Regions from separate parts of the Halomonas sp. MS1 genome, predicted to be linked through region 3. Evidence: predicted binding sites of a transcription regulator. Region 3 holds the regulator's gene; each other region holds the start of a gene.
What was found. The regulator LexA, encoded in region 3, represses DNA repair genes until DNA is damaged. The targets are predictions, from matches to a motif close to TACTGTNTANNTANACAGTA.
Positions count from the first base shown of each region.

Region 1: the regulator LexA is predicted to act here: its motif matches at 2,379-2,398, upstream of NF683_RS11010 (LexA family protein).
Region 2: the regulator LexA is predicted to act here: its motif matches at 3,043-3,062, upstream of NF683_RS01515 (LexA family protein).

Region 1 is NZ_CP098926.1:2,413,688-2,419,581, forward strand. Features, by position in the region: gene NF683_RS11000 (sodium ion-translocating decarboxylase subunit beta) at 1-1,109, shown strand, start outside; gene NF683_RS11005 (IMPACT family protein) at 1,225-1,851, opposite strand; gene NF683_RS11010 (LexA family protein) at 1,879-2,277, opposite strand; gene ccmA (cytochrome c biogenesis heme-transporting ATPase CcmA) at 2,538-3,158, shown strand; gene ccmB (heme exporter protein CcmB) at 3,207-3,905, shown strand; gene NF683_RS11025 (heme ABC transporter permease) at 3,920-4,660, shown strand; gene ccmD (heme exporter protein CcmD) at 4,660-4,893, shown strand; gene ccmE (cytochrome c maturation protein CcmE) at 4,883-5,392, shown strand; gene NF683_RS11040 (heme lyase CcmF/NrfE family subunit) at 5,445-5,894, shown strand, end outside.
Region 2 is NZ_CP098926.1:311,768-317,661, reverse strand. Features, by position in the region: gene NF683_RS01540 (hypothetical protein) at 1-196, opposite strand, end outside; gene NF683_RS01545 (hypothetical protein) at 1-2, opposite strand, end outside; gene NF683_RS01535 (ATP-binding protein) at 193-990, opposite strand; gene NF683_RS01530 (replication protein) at 980-1,891, opposite strand; gene NF683_RS01525 (BRO family protein) at 1,888-2,619, opposite strand; gene NF683_RS01520 (Cro/CI family transcriptional regulator) at 2,755-2,967, opposite strand; gene NF683_RS01515 (LexA family protein) at 3,086-3,829, shown strand; gene NF683_RS01510 (hypothetical protein) at 4,118-4,309, shown strand; gene NF683_RS01505 (hypothetical protein) at 4,302-4,754, shown strand; gene NF683_RS01500 (response regulator transcription factor) at 4,991-5,362, shown strand.
Region 3 is NZ_CP098926.1:3,531,206-3,537,099, reverse strand. Features, by position in the region: gene nagZ (beta-N-acetylhexosaminidase) at 1-304, opposite strand, end outside; gene NF683_RS16290 (L,D-transpeptidase) at 386-907, opposite strand; gene NF683_RS16285 (TetR/AcrR family transcriptional regulator) at 885-1,562, opposite strand; gene lexA (transcriptional repressor LexA) at 1,890-2,567, shown strand; gene NF683_RS16275 (energy-coupling factor ABC transporter permease) at 2,628-3,299, opposite strand; gene purU (formyltetrahydrofolate deformylase) at 3,385-4,239, opposite strand; gene NF683_RS16265 (ribonuclease J) at 4,516-5,894, shown strand, end outside.

The DNA.
Region 1 (5,894 bases), 1.1 Mb from region 3:
TGGCAAAACCTGCTGTGCTGCAGCAGATAGCTTCCGTACTGGGCGCTACCCTTGATCCATTAAGTGGTGTGGAAGCTTGGCGAGAGTCGCTTAAAGCGATTGCCCACGATACTGCAGCTCCCGATCAATTGCGTGCGGCAAAGGATATTGCGGTTGGCGTAGGTTATAGCGATGGAATGCTCTATAACTTCTATAAAGTAGCGATTGCCTCTGGTATTGCGCCACTGATTATCTTTATGGGCGTGGGGGCCATGACCGACTTCGGCCCGTTATTGGCTAACCCGCGGACGCTCTTTTTAGGCGCGGCTGCTCAGTTTGGCATTTTTGCCACACTGTTTGGTGCTGTGATGCTGACCTCACTGGGGGTGATGGACTTTTCGCTTAATCAAGCGGCCGCCATTGGTATTATCGGCGGTGCTGATGGTCCAACGTCTATTTATGTATCAAGCGTATTGGCTCCTGAGTTGCTGGGTGCTATCGCAGTGGCGGCGTACGCCTACATGGCGCTGGTGCCGCTGATTCAGCCGCCGATTATGCGGCTGCTGACCACGCAGAAAGAGCGTCAAATTAAGATGACGCAGCTGCGTCCGGTATCCAAACTGGAAAAGATCGTTTTCCCGCTGATGTTATTGATTGCCGTCGCGCTTTTCCTACCTGATGCAGCGCCGCTGTTAGGGATGTTCTGCTTTGGTAACTTGATGCGTGAATGCGGTGTGGTTGAGCGCTTATCGGATACGGCGCAAAACGCTCTGATCAATATCGTGACGATTATCTTAGGACTATCGGTGGGTTCCAAGCTGATGGCAGATAGCTTTCTGGCATTCGAAACGCTGGGTATCTTGGGTCTGGGTATTGTGGCGTTTGGTATTGGCACGGCCGCAGGCGTGTTGATGGCGAAGCTGATGAACCTTGTCAGCAAAATGCCGATTAATCCGCTGATTGGTGCCGCAGGTGTTTCGGCAGTACCGATGGCCGCGCGAGTAGCTAATAAGGTTGGCTTGGAGTCGAACCCGCATAACTTCCTGCTGATGCATGCCATGGGCCCTAATGTGGCCGGTGTTATCGGTTCTGCTGTTGCGGCGGGTGTGATGATTAAATATTTAGGCTAAAACCCGCTAGCAGTGCCATTGCGCAGTTATCGTTACGTAATGGTTAGCGACTAAAACGCGGCTTACCGAGCAATTGCTCGCGTAAGTCGCGTTTTTTGTCAGCGATATAATAATCTTATTGTGGCGGCACTTTTTGAATATCGAGGGCTGTCTTTAGGCGATTTTCAAGCGTAGTGAAATTTAAGGCCTCATCTCTTGGCCAGCCAATCGTAAGGCATACGCCGTTGCCATCGTACTCTGCCTGTTGGACGGGAATTTTCTGCTCATCACACCAAGCGCGCGCGACGGCTTCATGGGCAAAGTTGACACGCAGTTGGTAGTTATCCCGCTCGACGACTTCGCGGGTAGGTAATGTTTCAATCCCGGCGTTAACCGACTGTGCGTAAGCTCGGGCGAGTCCACCCGTGCCCAACTTGGTGCCGCCAAAGTAACGAATCACCACACAGCCTACTTCACCCATCTGGCTACCGAGCAAGGCTTGATACATGGGCCTGCCGGCTGTGCCGCCGGGTTCGCCATCATCAGAGAACCCTATGTGTGTTTGTTCACCAGGAGGGCCAGCAATAAAGGCCGTGCAGTGATGACTTGCGTTGGGGTGGGCGGTTTTTGCTGCCTGCAGCATTGCATGATGGTCAGCTGTGCTGGGTGCATGGCATATCCACGTGAGGAAGCGACTTTTTTCAACCTCAATTTCAGCGGTATGCCATGTGGCGGATGCTAGGTCTGGAACTCGGTAACGCAATCGATGCTCCCTAAAGCGGGTGGCGAATTAGTGGTGCCGAGTGTTGTTAGCGCCATGCTCGACGCCCATTACCATTCCCAGCACTTGAATATCACAATTATGCAGGAAGACGGCAGGCATGGCTGCATCTTCGGGCCATAAGTGAACGCCCAGTCGACTAATGGAAAGTTGCTTTAGGGCAACTTCTCGCTGGTTTATCGTCGCGATAGCGGTTTCTTGATGGCTACCTTGTTGATAGCGGCGAATAATGATGACATCGCCATCGAATAGATTGCATTCACGCATTCTGTTGCCGCGCACGCGAAGCGCATAAGTGTTGCGCCGCGTTACACGAGGTGCCGAATAAATAGGGCGACCTGTATTCGACGTCGTTTGAGATAGCGCATGTTGAGTTATGTTCAAGGGTGTTGGCATTGTCATCGTCATGCAGTTTTCTCCAATGCAGCGCCCGCTCCCTAGGCGTGTAATTGAGCAGATTGCTGTGTTTATAATCGGTAATGTTTTTTCATACAGTGTTTGTAGTATAGACCTGTTTTTGCATACAGTGCTAGTGCTCTGCATTGTCTATTGTTCTTAAGCGAAGATTGGTTGAAGTGTGATGCGACCCCTGACCGCAGAGAGCGACTGGCGAGAAAGGGGCTTTCCGTGTAGAGTTCGACGCAAAATCTACGTGCCTGGAGATATCCTTGAGCCTCTGCCTACAAGCCCGACAGCTAGCCTGTGAACGCGATGATCGTTGGCTGTTTGAGGGGCTAGATCTTGATATTCAACGTGGCGAAATAGTGCGTATCGAAGGCCCTAACGGGAGCGGAAAAACGACACTGTTGAAAATTCTTTCAGGCCAGTTGAGCGACTACCATGGCGACATTTATTGGAATGGCGACTCAATGCGCGAGGTGCGTGAACATTTTCTCGCCAATCTACTCTATTTAGGGCATGCCCCTGGCATAAAAGCGGGGCTTTCTCCGCTGGAAAACTTAGCGTGGTACCAAGCGCTTAGCGGCGAAAAAGGCGACGATTACCAGCGTGAAGAAGCGCTGGCACAGGTTGGGCTGAGTGGCTTTGAGGATGTACCCGCCGGGCAGCTTTCTGCTGGGCAGCAGCGGCGAATTGCCCTTGCGAGACTGACGCTTACTAAGCGGGCATTGTGGGTCCTGGATGAACCTTTTACAGCCATTGATCGCCACGGAGTGGCAGCACTAGAAGCGCAGCTTGTTGCGCATGCCAACGCGGGAGGCTGTGTCTTAGTGACGACACATCATGAGTTAACCGCATCATCCGTGCTTAGGCGCGTTCAACTGGGGTAGAAGGAGACAGCGTTGCCAAGCTCACACGCCACGACAGGCATCCCAGAAATGTCGATGCATGCGCCTTCCGGTGGGCTCATGGTCGCCATTAGTGCCACCTTTAAGCGAGATCTAACGCTGTTGCTACGTCGTCGTGGTGAAGTGCTTAACCCATTGGTGTTCTTTGCCTTGGTGATTACGCTCTTTCCGATCGGCATTTCACCTGATCCCCAGTTACTGGCAGAAATAGCGCCTGGGTTGCTGTGGGTGGCGGCATTGCTAGCGGCATTGCTTTCTCTGGATAGTCTGTTCCGGAGCGACTACGACGACGGTAGTTTGGAGCAGCTACTGTTAGCCCCTCAGCCGCTGGCGGCGCTTAGCCTTGCCAAAGTTGCTGTTCACTGGCTGCTGACAGGACTGCCTTTGGCACTTATGGCGCCGATTTTAGGTATCATGTTGGCACTTCCTGCCGGTAGTTACATGGTTTTAGCGCTATCGCTGGCATTGGGAACCGCAAGCCTCAGCTTGATTGGTGCGATTGGCGCCGCGCTGACCGTCGGATTAGCTCGCGGCGGTGTATTGCTGTCACTGCTGGTGCTGCCGCTCTATATTCCAGTGCTTATTTTTGGTGCTGGCGCCGTGCAGGCCGCTATTTTAGGCGATGGTATCGCGGCGCATCTGGCTATTTTGGGCGCACTTTTAGCGATTTCGTTAATGCTAGCACCTTGGGCTATTGCCGCCTCGCTACGCATCAGCATCAACGGTTAAAGGACGAAAACACCATGTGGGCCTTTATAAATAAACTGAGATCACCCAAGTGGTTCTACGCGATTAGCGCCAAGCTTCAGCCCTGGTTCTGGGCAGCGGCGGTGCTCCTGTTGCTGCTGGGAAGCGTTTGGGGGCTGGTATTTGCTCCCGCGGATTATCAGCAGGGCAATAGCTTTCGGATTATCTATGTCCACGTTCCTGCCGCTTTCCTAGCACAATCCATTTTTGTCTCAATGGCAATTTCAGGCTTGGTATATATGGTCTGGAAAATCAAAGTAGCCGATATGGCAGCCACCGTGATGGCACCATTAGGTGCTGCGATGACCTTTGTAGCACTTTTTTCAGGCGCAGTATGGGGGGTGCCTACCTGGGGAACCTGGTGGATGTGGGACGCACGCTTAACGTCCATGCTGATTTTGCTGTTTTTGTATTTAGGGGTCATTGCACTGCGCGGTGCTTTCAGTAGTCGCGATAGTGGATCTCGTGCAGCCTCAGTGCTGGCGATGGTGGGCGTGATTAATATTCCGATCATCAAATATTCGGTGGAGTGGTGGTACACCCTGCACCAGCCTGCCTCGTTTACGATTACCGGACGTTCGGCAATGCCTATGGAAATGTGGGCACCGCTGCTCATTATGGTACTCGGCTTCTACTGCTTTTTTATAGCGTTAACCCTGATGCGCACGCGCAGTGAAATACTGCGCCGTGAAACCAATAAGCGCTGGGTGCAAGAGCTAGTAGAGGAGGTGAGATAATGGCTTTTTCCTCACTTAATGAATTTTTTGCCATGGGTGGCCACGGGCTTTATGTGTGGGCTGCTTGGGGCATGACTGCGTTGTTGATGCTGGTGATAGTTTGGCATGCGCGCCTCGAGCGCAGCCAACTGCTGAAAGGCGTGAAGCGCCGTGTGCGCCGCCAAAACGCCCACTCCCAGGCCGCGCAAGCACCAGTTAACTCTGCTCAAAGGGACGTTCGTCATGACGCCTAAACGTAAACAGAAGCTGTTCGTTATTTTAGGGTTGGTTTCATTAACCGCGATAGCGGTGGGGCTGACACTTTATGCGCTGCGCTCCAACATCAATTTATTTTTTAGCCCGGTACAGATTGCTCAGGGCGACGCGCCCATGGAGCGCCAGATTCGCGCGGGCGGAATGGTTAAAGAGGGATCGGTGTCGCGTGATCCTGAAAGCCTTGATGTTGAGTTTACCGTGACGGATTACGTCGATGACTTGGAGGTCTACTACAGCGGGATTCTGCCGGATCTTTTCCGTGAAGGGCAGGGGGTGGTCGTGGTAGGAGAACTTCAGGCAGATGGGCGCTTATATGCCGATAAAGTCTTAGCCCGCCACGATGAAAATTATATGCCGCCCGAAGTGGCGCAAGCATTGGAAGAAGCAGGTTACTCCCCGGCAGATTATCAGGCAAAAGCGGCTGAGGTGGGTAAGCGTTTGGAGCAGGAAGGCACCCCCCAAACAAGCGATTATTAATGTTTTATCGTGTCAAGCAGGCGGTTATGCCCACTGCTAATTCGGAGCGCGCATGTTCATCAAGATGATTCCTGAAATAGGCCACTTTGCTCTGGTCATTGCCCTGTTGATGGCCGTGATACAAGCTGTGATGCCGCTGGCAGGCGCGGCCACTCGGCGTCCGCTGTGGATGGCCTATGGTCGACCTATGGCCACGGGGCAGTTCCTGTTTATTGCCATTGCCTATTTGTGCCTAACAGCCAGTTATATGCTGGATGACTTCAGCGTGGCGAACGTTGCCAATAATTCCAACTCGCTACTGCCCTGGTACTACAAGTTTAGTGCCGTGTGGGGAAATCATGAAGGCTCCGTCTTATTGTGGAGCTTAATGCTGGCTGGTTGGGGGTATGCCGCTTCGGTATTTTCCGGTGATTTGCCGCGCGATATGGTGGCGCGAGTGCAAGGCGTCATGGGAATGGTCTGCGTTGGCTTCCTGCTGTTTATCTTGATGACCTCCAATCCA
Region 2 (5,894 bases), 1.4 Mb from region 3:
ATGCGCTTACTCCCTTGCCAATCCACGCAGTAAACCGATCCATAAACCCAGGCTTCGCTAGCTGCACTAGGTCGCTTGCCGTGTAGTAGCGAACTCCGTCAGGCGTGGAGCACTGGATAGTGCCGTTGTATAGGTCGTGGGCTGGCTTGATGCCGCGCAGGGCCAGTAGGGTCAGTTGGTATGCTGTGAAGTTCATACGACACCTCGGCCTAGTTCACGGCGAGCTGATTCCCAGCTAAAGACCATCAGCTTGCTGCACTCGCGCAGGCGATCGACAACGCGGTCACCTACCCATTGACCCAAGTCTGCGGGCTGCACGTTGGAGACGATGATGGTGGGCAAGCACTGCTCGTAGCGCTCGTTCATGATGTCGAACAGGTAGTTCAGCTCGGAGTCGCTGCCGAAGGAGACGCCTACCTCGTCCAGCACCAGAAGCGCGGGGGATGCAAACGCCTGGATGGCCTGTGACTCTGTTTCGTCCTTCGACGTGTAGGTATCTTTGATGCGGCGGAACATGCGCGCAGCCGTGGTGTACAAGCCCGCTTCGCCATGGTGCTGGATAACGTGATTCAGCGTCGCCACGGCTAAATGCGTCTTGCCGGTGCCAGGGTTACCCAAAAGCATCAAGCCATCGCCAGTTTTCAAGTGCTGCGGGAAGTCGCGGGCGTACTGCTGGCAGTTTTCCAGATACTTTTTCTGCTGATCTGTCTCTGCGCGGTAGCTGTTGAAGTTCTTGTTAGCAAAGCGTGGCGGCATACCTGCGTAGCCAATTCGTTTTTCAAGGCGGTATTGCGCAGCGGCCTTACGGTTCGCTTCTTGCTCTTTGATCTGATCGGCTTGAACCTTTTCATCGCTGCACTGACGGCATCCAGTCCATGTGTCGGTGTTGCCGTACACGATATGCATGGATTCGTATTCGCCGTGCTTTTCGCAAAAAGCTGTAGCTTTTTCAGCGTTATCGATTGCCGAAAGCAAATTGCTAGAATTCATAAGTACCGTCCTCCTGCACAACCAAGCCTTCGGTGCTGGTGTTTTCTAAGCCGGTGTGTCGCCCAGGCGTCAGGCGCGATTTCTTTTGCTCGTGCTGGGTTTTGGCCTGGATCACAAGCTGCTGCCATTTCTCGCGTAGCTTGGCAGGGGATAGGACGTTACGGCGCCAGAAAGTGTCTTTGGCAACCCAGTTGATCAGGTAGGTGATTTGCTCAATCTTGTGGCCATCGCGCTCACGCATCAGGCGGATATCATTTGCCCAGGCTTTGAGGTTGTGTTTCCCAGGTTCGCCAGCAAGAGCGTCGACGTTCAAAGCCATTTGTTCAGCAAGATCCATGTCGGCTTGCTCGAACTTATATTTCGACTTCGGTTTTTTACCGGACGTATCTATAGAACCTTTAGGTTCTATATTTTCTTTCCTTTCTTTAAGTGCATCACCATCTTGGTGAGATTGAGTTTCACCATCTTGGTGAGAGTCACACCACTTTGGATTGTCTTTCCGTTTTGGTGAAACTCGGCTCTTATGAGCTGAAAAATCCCATTCTGAAACTGTCGTATTTATACGTGAAGGAGATCGACTGCCGCCCTCGCGAATCAAAACGCGCTTACGAATTAAGCTGTTTAACGCTTCACTGCATTTTGTTTCAGGCAACCCGCATTCTTTGCTGATAATGCTTGCAGCAAGCCATACAGACGGACGGTGCCAGCCAAGCGTCTCAATCTGAAAGACGGTTAGCACGCGCCACTCACGGCTAGTTAAAGGTGCATTAGCTAACGCCTTCATCAGCTCGCGTGGCACGGCAACAAAGCCATCTTTCAAGCGTGCCTCCTTGGATTTGGAAGCGCCCTCCTGGGGCGACTCCTGCGGTTCGTGGCCGGGTAGGTAAGCTAGATTGCTCATGCGGCCACCTCGCCAATCCAATGGCCGTAGAAATTGGCTAGGTAGCCAATACCGGCAGAAGTGACGCGGGTTTGTGTGTATGCGTGACCGTTACGCTCGCCAGTCTTAACGTCGAAGCGTTCGGCAGCGTGGTGCTTCTGGTGCGGCAAGAGGTTGCCCGACTGGCGATAGAGAATCTTGTCTTCGATCATCGCTTGGATGAACGCCTTCTCGGGTAGCCCAAGGATCTTGGCGGTTTCTCGGATGGTCTTAGTGGTCCCTACATCGACATAGCGCTCTACGAACTCGACAGAAGGACGGGCTTGCTCAATCTGGCGTTGCTGTTCTTCGATCTGCTCGGCTTGATCGGCGGCAAGGCGTAAGGCTTCGGCCATTGACTGCGGTACTTGGAAGGCTGGTTGTGATTGGTAGCCGCCAGTCTTGCGAATAGAGGGCAGCACTTCACCAGCAAGCCATTTTTGAAACGGAAGCGCCTTAGGCTTGTCGCTGCGAGCCGTGAAGAAATACAAGCCTTGCTCGGTCAGGACCGTTAAACGCTGGACGCCAGAAGGGGTATTACTCTGAGTAACCCCCTTCCATTCTTCGGGGACGTGCTTAACAAGAGCCACCTGCCAGTTGTAGCCAAGCGCTTTTGCTACATCCTTCGCAACGAACAGAGGCTTGCCGTTATCATCCTGAATAACGCGAACTTGATTCTTTTCGAAGTTGAACGGCTGAATGTTTTGCATTAGAGTTAACTCCATAGTTAGTGATTTAAAGCCCGGCAAATGCTCCCCAGCAGCGCCGGGCTTTTCCGTTTTGGGCGTTTGCCCACCTACCTGTAAATCCGAACAGGGCGTTCCAGCCCGATTAAAAAATCTCTATCAAGCTGTACACTTGTTCTCATTGACCGAGTTGCGACCAATTGAGCGGGTCTCATATGCGCCTAAAAGAGTTCCTTTCTCATCAAGGCGAACGAATATCTTTCTTGAGCTGCGGAGCATCTGTGATAAACCGCTCTGAGTGACCCCTATTTGCTGGGCCACCACGTCTTGAGTTCGGTCTTTCACGTACTCACGAATAGGGATTTCACGCATGGTAGCTTCCTGTGGCTCTTTCCTTGCTTATGATAGTAGCACTGCTAATTTATATCAGCAACAATCCGCACTTCCTGCTGTTTGCGCTGACATTAGCGATGCTTATAAATTAAGAGGTATGAAAAAACCTGTCAGAACACCTCTTACTCCTGAGCAAGATCAGGAGGCGAAGCGCTTAAAGGCGATTTTTAACGCACGTAAAGATGCGGCGCGTGCCCGTGGCGGAAAGCTAAACCAGGATGACGTTGCAGCCGCTTGTGGGTGGGGCGGCCAGAGCGCTGTGAGCCAGTACATGAACGGGCGTATAGCACTAAACCTGGATGCTTTGTTAAAGCTTTCTAGGGCTTTGGATTTTGATCCAAGCGAAGTCAGCCCGCGCTTAACTGGCGAGAGGATCGTCGGCTCAAATGTAACGCCAATTAAGACAGAATCTAATGTTGCGCCCGCACCAAAAATGGAAGGCTACGTCCCCGTAATCTCTTGGGTGCAGGCCGGAGCATGGACAGAAGTCTGCAATGTCGATTTCTTGAGCGAGGAGGTGGTACCTAGGCCGCCAGCATGCTCAGAATCAACCTTTGCCTTGCGCGTCAAAGGCCAGTCCATGGCTCCAAGGTATGAACCAGGACTAATCATCTACGTCGATCCAGAGGTAGTGCCTTTCGACGGCGATGACGTCGTCGCAATGCTTACTGATGATAATGAGGCGACTTTCAAGCAGTACGTTGAAGAGCCGGGCGGCAAGAAAATGCTCAAGGCTCGCAATCCTGGCTGGCCTGAGCCTTGGGTGCCCATTAATGGAAACTGCCAGATTATTGGCGTGGTTATCGCAACCATGTGGCTGAGGACGCCTAGGGCGGGTTAGAAGGTCTGCCAGACAAGCGTGAAGACTGAGGGGCTCGTGAGGTTTATTATTAAGCTTTCTGGGCATGTACCCCGGCGTACCAGCCAGCAGATGCATTACGCATGGAAGTGCGCTACGATTTCAGCGTGACAAGTGACGTTTTTCAGTGTATTAAACTATGAATAGTTGCTGAATCGCTATGAGCGAAAATTTAACTAATTGACTATAAAATATAATAAAAAGAATGGAACTAGCTTATGGCTTGCTTGCCTAAGCTAGTAGATAACCTTACCAGCAAGGGGAAGGCTAATGATTACCACGGCTACATTTGGTTCTCGCTTGATTACTAAGCGCAAGCTAACTGCTGAAAAGTTAGTCGCTGAGTACCGGTCAGGTAAGAACACTAAGGCTAAGTTTGTACCTCCGAAAATCGGCGCCTCTGATTTCGGCTATTTCGAAGCAAAACTTGAAAAACCGCGTTACGAGGTGATTCTTGACTAACCACCAAGAAGATGGGCCATCTTCTGAGGATGCAAAGCAGCTGGCAGCGGTAGTGCAACAGCTTGTAGAGACAAGAGATTCGGAATTAGAAATAAAACGTGCTGAGATGGAGGTTCAGGGCAAAGAAATAGAGTCCAACGAACGGATAGCCATGGCCTCTATCAAAGCGCAGAGTACATTTCATTCTCAGCGCTTCAATCAGTATAACGCTCATCTAATACATCGCTATATTTTCGTTGGCTTGATGAGCCTAGTGTTCGTCGTGTTTACGCTTGTAGCTATATTTCTTGAGGCGGGAGATTTAGTCCTTGAAATCTTCAAGCTGATGGGGCCTTTGGTCATTGGTATATTTGGCGGTTACCAATGGGGCAACAGGGCTTCGTCGAATAAATCAGGTACCACCCAGCCAGCCGCCTCGCCTTCCTCAGATGATGAAGAATCTTAAATACTCGCCAGTAGAAAAATGAAGATCCCGCCCGCGAGGCGGGTTTTTTTGTGCCTTCAAAACAGATAGCGCCACCTAAAAATACTATTTCCAATATTTTTTAACACCACTGATTATTGTTTTTCAGCCACTTAGCTTATTTTTATAAATTATTAGCAGCACTGCTGTTGCAATTAATAAGAAGCACTGCTAATTTTATTCACATCGAACAACGCAGCAGGCAAGCAGGACTACTCATGGAAATCATGCACAACGGCTGGATAGCAGAGGTAAGCGAGGAGCGGGGCAACGGCCTTACGTCATCCGAAGCGATAAGCCTTCTCCATCTAGCTAGCGGCATGACCCAGAAGGAGATTGCCAAGGCAATCAACCTAAGCCCTCGCACGGTGCGCGGCTCATTAGAGCGAGCCTACCACCGCCTAGGCGTCACCAGAGGCACTGCCGCCGTAGCAAAGGCCCAGGCCAAAGGATGGATTCGATACGCAGGAAAGATCGCCATGTGCGCGCTGCTATCCGTAGCAATGCTCACAGGCACAGACGATGCGATGCGCCGATCAGGCAAGACTCGCGTCGCCAGACGGGCGGATCAGGTTCAGATGATCGCCTAGTAGCAGCACGACCCGCACCACCGGGCAATGTGGACGCTCTTTACACAATCTGCGATCCCCCGGTGCTTGGGCCAATGCATCCGCTCACTAGATGAGTGCTTTCGAGAGACCCAAGTGGGGCGCTAGGCGCATGCCGAGAGGCTAGAACCTAACGCGGTTGGCACCGGCTTTAACGTAGCCGCTCGACTGAAGATCACGCCGGGGTCAGTACCGGCAAAAGCAAGTGAGGCGATGGCTGCCAGTGATCTACGGAGCCTGGGGTAAACCACCATCGCTATCTTCGCCAGTCCCTGCCAAAGCCAAGTAGGGCAACAGCACTGTAGCGCTGGCGTCGTATGAGACCTGTGAAGCGTTATGTATGCGATGACGTAGCGTGGAGGAAGTGCAAGCCCAACCAATGACGAATCTGGATCGGCTGCTATCGCAAGCGGTTGAGAAGGCGCGGGAACTGCGAGAGTGCCATTAGCCCATTCGCAAGAGTGGGCGTTCCTGAGCCGATTCATGGGGAGTCGGCTGAGGTTGGAGAGCAAGC
Region 3 (5,894 bases):
CTAGTGCAAGACCGGATGCCGAATCCTCAGCGAATTGATCACCAATGCGTGCCATGGCTGGCATGCGAGTAACGCCTTCTTTAATTCGCTGAACGCGACCGCCTTCTTGATCAATACCAAGTAACAGCTCGCCGCGAACACGACGAATATCACTGCAAAGCTTTCTAACCTGGTAAGCATTCTCGACATTTCTAGCGAATAAAATGACACCGCCCACAGCAGGGTCCATCAAAAGATGTTTTTCAGCTTTGGTTAATCGCGGCCCTTCAAGGTCAAGCATGACCGGGCCTAAAGATTGAGTCATTGTGATGGATCCAACAAAAGGGCCGTCAATTTTAGTTGATCAATCTCTCGTGTCAAAAAATCAATAATAAGCTGCCTACGCTTAGCCATTATGAAGCCAAACGGGTGTGCCCGGCGGCGCATGTTCAAAAAGATAAAGCAGATCATCATTGCGCAGCCGAATACACCCATGTGAAGCGGCCACGCCCATCGGTTGATCAGGTGGCGTGCCATGAAGATAGATAAAACGACGCTGAGTGTCGACATCCCCGCCTCGATTCACTCCTCTCTCTAAACCACAGAGCCACATAATGCGCGTTAAGATCCAATCACGATGAGGGAATTCCGCCGCAAGCGCCGACGTAAACACTTCCCCAGTCCACCGCCGCCCCCGAAAAACAGCATTATCAGCTAAACCGCCCCCTATCGATGCGCGGATATAATGCCATCCCAGGGGGGTTTGACCACTGCCTTCCTGCTGCCCTACGCCTTTTTCACCGGTGGACACAGCGCACGTGTACTGCAGCGTGCGCCCTTGCCACCAGCATAGCTGCTGGTGTTTGATATTGATGTCTATCCAACCACCATTCTGCGGGGGTAGTTCAGCTAGCGTGGGCGTTCGCATAATGTCCTTCATCAGCAGCAGGCGGTAGCGGAGCATTCATGGCAGCAACCACGACAGGGCGTAAACGTCTTACCAAATCCCTGACGGTTACTTGCTCATTATAGTCTTTCGCGGCAATGTCACGCAGCGCATCTAAACCCGACAGCGTAAAAATCACGGTGCCCAGCATGAAATGCAGTCGCCAAAAACGCTCAGCATCAGGTAAATCTGGCGTTGCCTGGCGCACCAACTCAGTAAAGCGGGTAAACACGTCTCCGTACTGCTGTTGGATATAACGGCGTAAATGCCCTTGTGCCTGGCTATACGCCAACCCTAGCAGACGCATAAACACCTTCAGGCTATTGCGCTCAGCTGGCACTGCCAGCACCGTGCTTGCCATTGTTTCCAACAGCACTTCAAGCGGAATCACATCACCGTTGTACTGCGCTTCCAGCTCATCAAGCGCCGTGTGAAAACGTTGTGAGAAGGGATCTAAATAGCGCGCAAATACCGCCTGGATAAGCGCCTTTTTAGAACCAAAGTGGTAATTGACGGCAGCCAAATTAACCCGTGCTTTACTGGTGATATTGCGTAGCGATGTTTCGGCAAAACCACGCTCGGCAAACAGCACCTCAGCGGTATCGAGGATACGTGTTACCGTATCAGATTGCGCCATAGCGCCCTCCAGAAAACGAGTGTTTAAAACATCGTTAAATACTATGCCATAACGCTATTTGGCTCAATCACTTATCTTTAGCTTTTTACCCAACGCTCAAATGCACCCTAGGCCCCTATTCAAACACCTGCCATCAGACGCTCCGTCGACAGAGCCCCTCACACTCGTCGTTCCTATCTCCATTCCTGACACCATTCGCATAATGACTGCCATGCCATAGCGAAACGCTCTAGCATGTACTGGACAGAGCAACATACTGTATACTTAACCACATACTGTTTAAGCCGACATGTAGCCACTGTCTTGTTCAATTTTTTGGAGTTTGTTATGTCGCGTCCTCTTACTGCTCGTCAACAGCATGTTTTTGATTTTATTGTTAAAACGATGTCTGAATTCGGCTATCCGCCGACCCGCGCAGAAATTGCCAAAGCGCTAGGCTTTCGTTCTCCTAACGCTGCTGAAGAGCATTTACGAGCGCTTGAGCGCAAAGGTGCCATCCGCATTATCCGTAACACCTCGCGGGGGATTCGACTGCCTAATCAGGAACCACAGGATATCGGTGATGTCTCGGCAACAGCGCCTGCCGCCAACGTAGAACCACTACCGAATGGCTTACCAGTCATTGGCGAAGTGGCCGCAGGAAGCCCGATTCTAGCAGCGGAACACATTGATCGTTATTGCCCACTCCCCGCTGAATACTTTACCCCCAAAGCGGATTACCTTCTTCGGGTGCGAGGCTTGTCAATGAAGGATGTTGGCATACTGGAAGGCGACCTTCTTGCCGTGCATCGCACCGACCGGGTTCGTGATGGCCAAATCGTGGTGGCAAGGTTAGAAGATGAAGTCACTGTAAAACGCTTTAAACGACAGGGCCATACGGTGACGCTGATTGCTGAAAACAGCGACTTTGCGCCCATAGAAATTGACCTGCGTACGCAGCAGTTGGATATCGAAGGGGTGGGAGTTGGTGTCATACGTGGCGGTAACGGCCAAGCACTGGGATAAGCGAGTAAGTGTAAATGCCGGTGAGGCACTCGATAGAGATACTCACCGGCTATCGCAATGTTACTGAGAGTCTATATAGCGACGATCATTAAACGTAGCTACCCAACTCGGGTGATACACCAATAAAATACTGAGTAACATCCCTGTGATAAAAGCCTCGGAGGGCATTAACAGGGGTAAGAAGCGCGCATACTCTTGGGCTAAGTACACAGCTTCAGAGTCAGTACCCGCCACCATGATTAGCAAGACCGCCGACAACCCTCCTGCCAGTGTTGACAGCGCTGCGCCAAAAAAGCCGCATACGAATAAAAAGATCATCAAGTTATCCGGCAGGCGCCGGTCTACCCATCGCCATACCAGACCGGTAATGACCGCAGGTACAATGCCGGTTACCAACACATTAGCGCCTAGTAACGCCCATTCGTTACGGCCAATGGCTGACATCGCAACATTAATCAGCACATTGCTGATTAATGCGAGAGGCATTTTGAATACCAACGTCATTAAGACGGTGAAGACTAAGTGCAGGGTTAACCAATCGACTGCCTGAGCACGCAGTTGCCACATCAACACCACAGCGAGCGTCGCGGCTAACCACCGATGCTGAAGAGCCACATCGCCTATCAGCACTCGCCAAGGGCGCAGCCATATCATCCACGCAAGTACGCTCAACGATACCAACCACGTCAGCAACAATGCCCAGGGAGCTAAAACACTTTGCGCGAAAGACATGGATGCCCCTATCTACCCGTCAGCTAACGACAAGCCAGCTGTAAACTCGAATTGACTAAAAACGCTGCGTATCTAAACAACATGATCAGCTGAACACCACGGTCTTATTGCCATGGATTAATACCCGGTCTTCTAAATGCCATCGTAAACCACGCGCCAATACCGCTTTTTCGACATCGCGCCCAAAGCGCACGAGATCCGTTGGCGTATGGCAATGACTTACCCGATGAATATCTTGTTCAATAATCGGCCCAGCATCCAGTTCTTCAGTGACATAGTGACAGGTAGCTCCGATTAGCTTAACGCCACGCTGGTAAGCTTGATGGTAGGGCTTAGCACCGGCAAAAGAGGGTAAGAAACTGTGGTGGATGTTAATCACCCGTCCCGCGTAACGCGAGCAGAGCGAAGGTGGCAAAATTTGCATGTAACGTGCCAGCACAACGCAGTCAGCCCTTGCGCTATCAATCTGCGCTTGCACCTGCTCGAAAGCAGCCTGCTTGTTATCAGGATCTACGGGCACATGATGGTAAGGAATGCCATACCACTCAGTGAGTGATCGCATATCCTCATGATTTGAAATAACCCCGACAATATCGCAATCAAGCTCCCCAGCCTGCCAACGATAAAGCAGATCAACCAGACAGTGAGACTCCCGCGACACCATCAACACCACACGCCTACGCTTTTGAGTATCGACGAGCGACCACTGCATATTGAAGGCTTTAGCCACCGGCTCAAACGCACTACGTAACGCCTCCGCCGACATACCCAACGAATCTGCCAAAATTTCGTATCGCATGAAGAATCGGCCGGTCTCAAGATCAGAGTGCTGACTTGCTTCAGTGATAGAACCACCTTGTTGAGCAATAAAGCTTGAGACACGCGCCACAATGCCCACTTGATCAGGGCAAGAAACCACCAAACGGTAATAATGAGACATAAATAAACACTCTTGACATATTTTAACGGCACGTTCGACAAGCACCTACCAGCGGTAGGGAAGCAGTATATAGGCGAAATAGTGTACCTTATGCTTATCAAGGAAGCACCGCAGCCAAATGCCACGATGATTGTTACCCGCCCCTGCCTTCCCGTATAGTTAAGGTCTTACTTTTTAGGCTTTTCATTACTGATGCACCCACCACGCGTTCAACTTCGTCCCCGCCGTCGCCCTCCCCTGCGCCTACTGCCGCTAGGCGGGTGTGGTGAAATTGGAATGAACCTTACGTTGTATGGATACGATGATGAGTGGATCGCCGTCGACTGCGGCATGATGATTCGCCAAGATCTACCCAATTCCCCGCTGCAGGTGCCCAATACAGATACATTAGCAGCACTCAACATTACCCCAAAGGCACTCTACATTACCCATGGCCACGAAGATCATATTGGCGCCGTGGCGTGGCTCTGGCCTAAGTGGAATTGCCCTATTTTTGCAACGCCGTTAGCGGCGGGATTGCTGCGCCATAAGTTTGCAGAACACCAGCTTAGTAGCGCCGCTATAAACGTTGTGGAACCGGGTGATGCAATGGAGCTCGGCCCCTTCACGCTGCGTTACCTTCACGTTACCCATTCGATTCCTGAAAGCTGCTCAATCCTAATGCAGGCAGGCGACTATCGCGTGCTACACACCGGGGACTGGAAACTAGACCCTAATCCGTTAATTGGTTCGCCCATTAACGCTGCTCAATTTCGTGCGCTCGCGCCTATCGATCTCGTCGTAGGCGACTCCACTAACGCCCCGATGCCCGGCCATTCGGGCAGTGAAGGAGATGTTGCTAAAGCACTCGCTCACACCTTAAAACAGTGCACAGGACGCGTGGTGGTATCTTGCTTTGCCAGCAACCTTGCCCGCGTATTAGCGATTGGAATTGCCGCCCAACAGTGCGGCCGACGCGTCAGCTTGATGGGCCGTTCAATGGAACGCATGGTGAGTGTCGCGAAGGGCCTAGGGTATCTAGACGACTTTCCACCGCTAGTACCACCCCATGATTTAGGCTACCTGCCGCCAGAAGAGGTGGTGATTATTGCGACGGGCAGCCAAGGTGAACCACGTGCAGCACTGCAACGCTTAGCACAGCGGAGGCACCCGTTTGTGGATCTTGAGCCAGGCGATAGCATCATTTTTTCTGCCAAAGCCATACCAGGCAACGAGCGCCCTATTGAACAACTGAAAAAACGCCTAGCGCAGCTTGGGGTGTCAATTTTCGATGAGATGAACCACCCAGAATTACACGCGACTGGGCATCCTGCCGAAGATGAGCTGAGAAAACTGTATCAATGGGTTCGGCCAAAAACATTGCTGCCGGTGCATGGGGAGGCGCGCCATCAGGCTGCCCATCAAGAAATTGCCACCAGCCTCGGCATTAATGCCCCGCTCGCACCGGTAAACGGCGACATGTTGATGTTCGACAATCTAGGCTTACGCTGCGAAGCACGCTATCCCCAGCCGCCCTGCATCGTTAATCAGAACAGCGTCGTGCCTCATCCAGGGCTCGATACCGGCTCTCACTCATCGCGGCGCGGCAGTTTGTTCTTAGCGCTTCCCGTTACGGCTACCGACACTGGCTGGTGCCGCATTGGTCGTTTGATGCT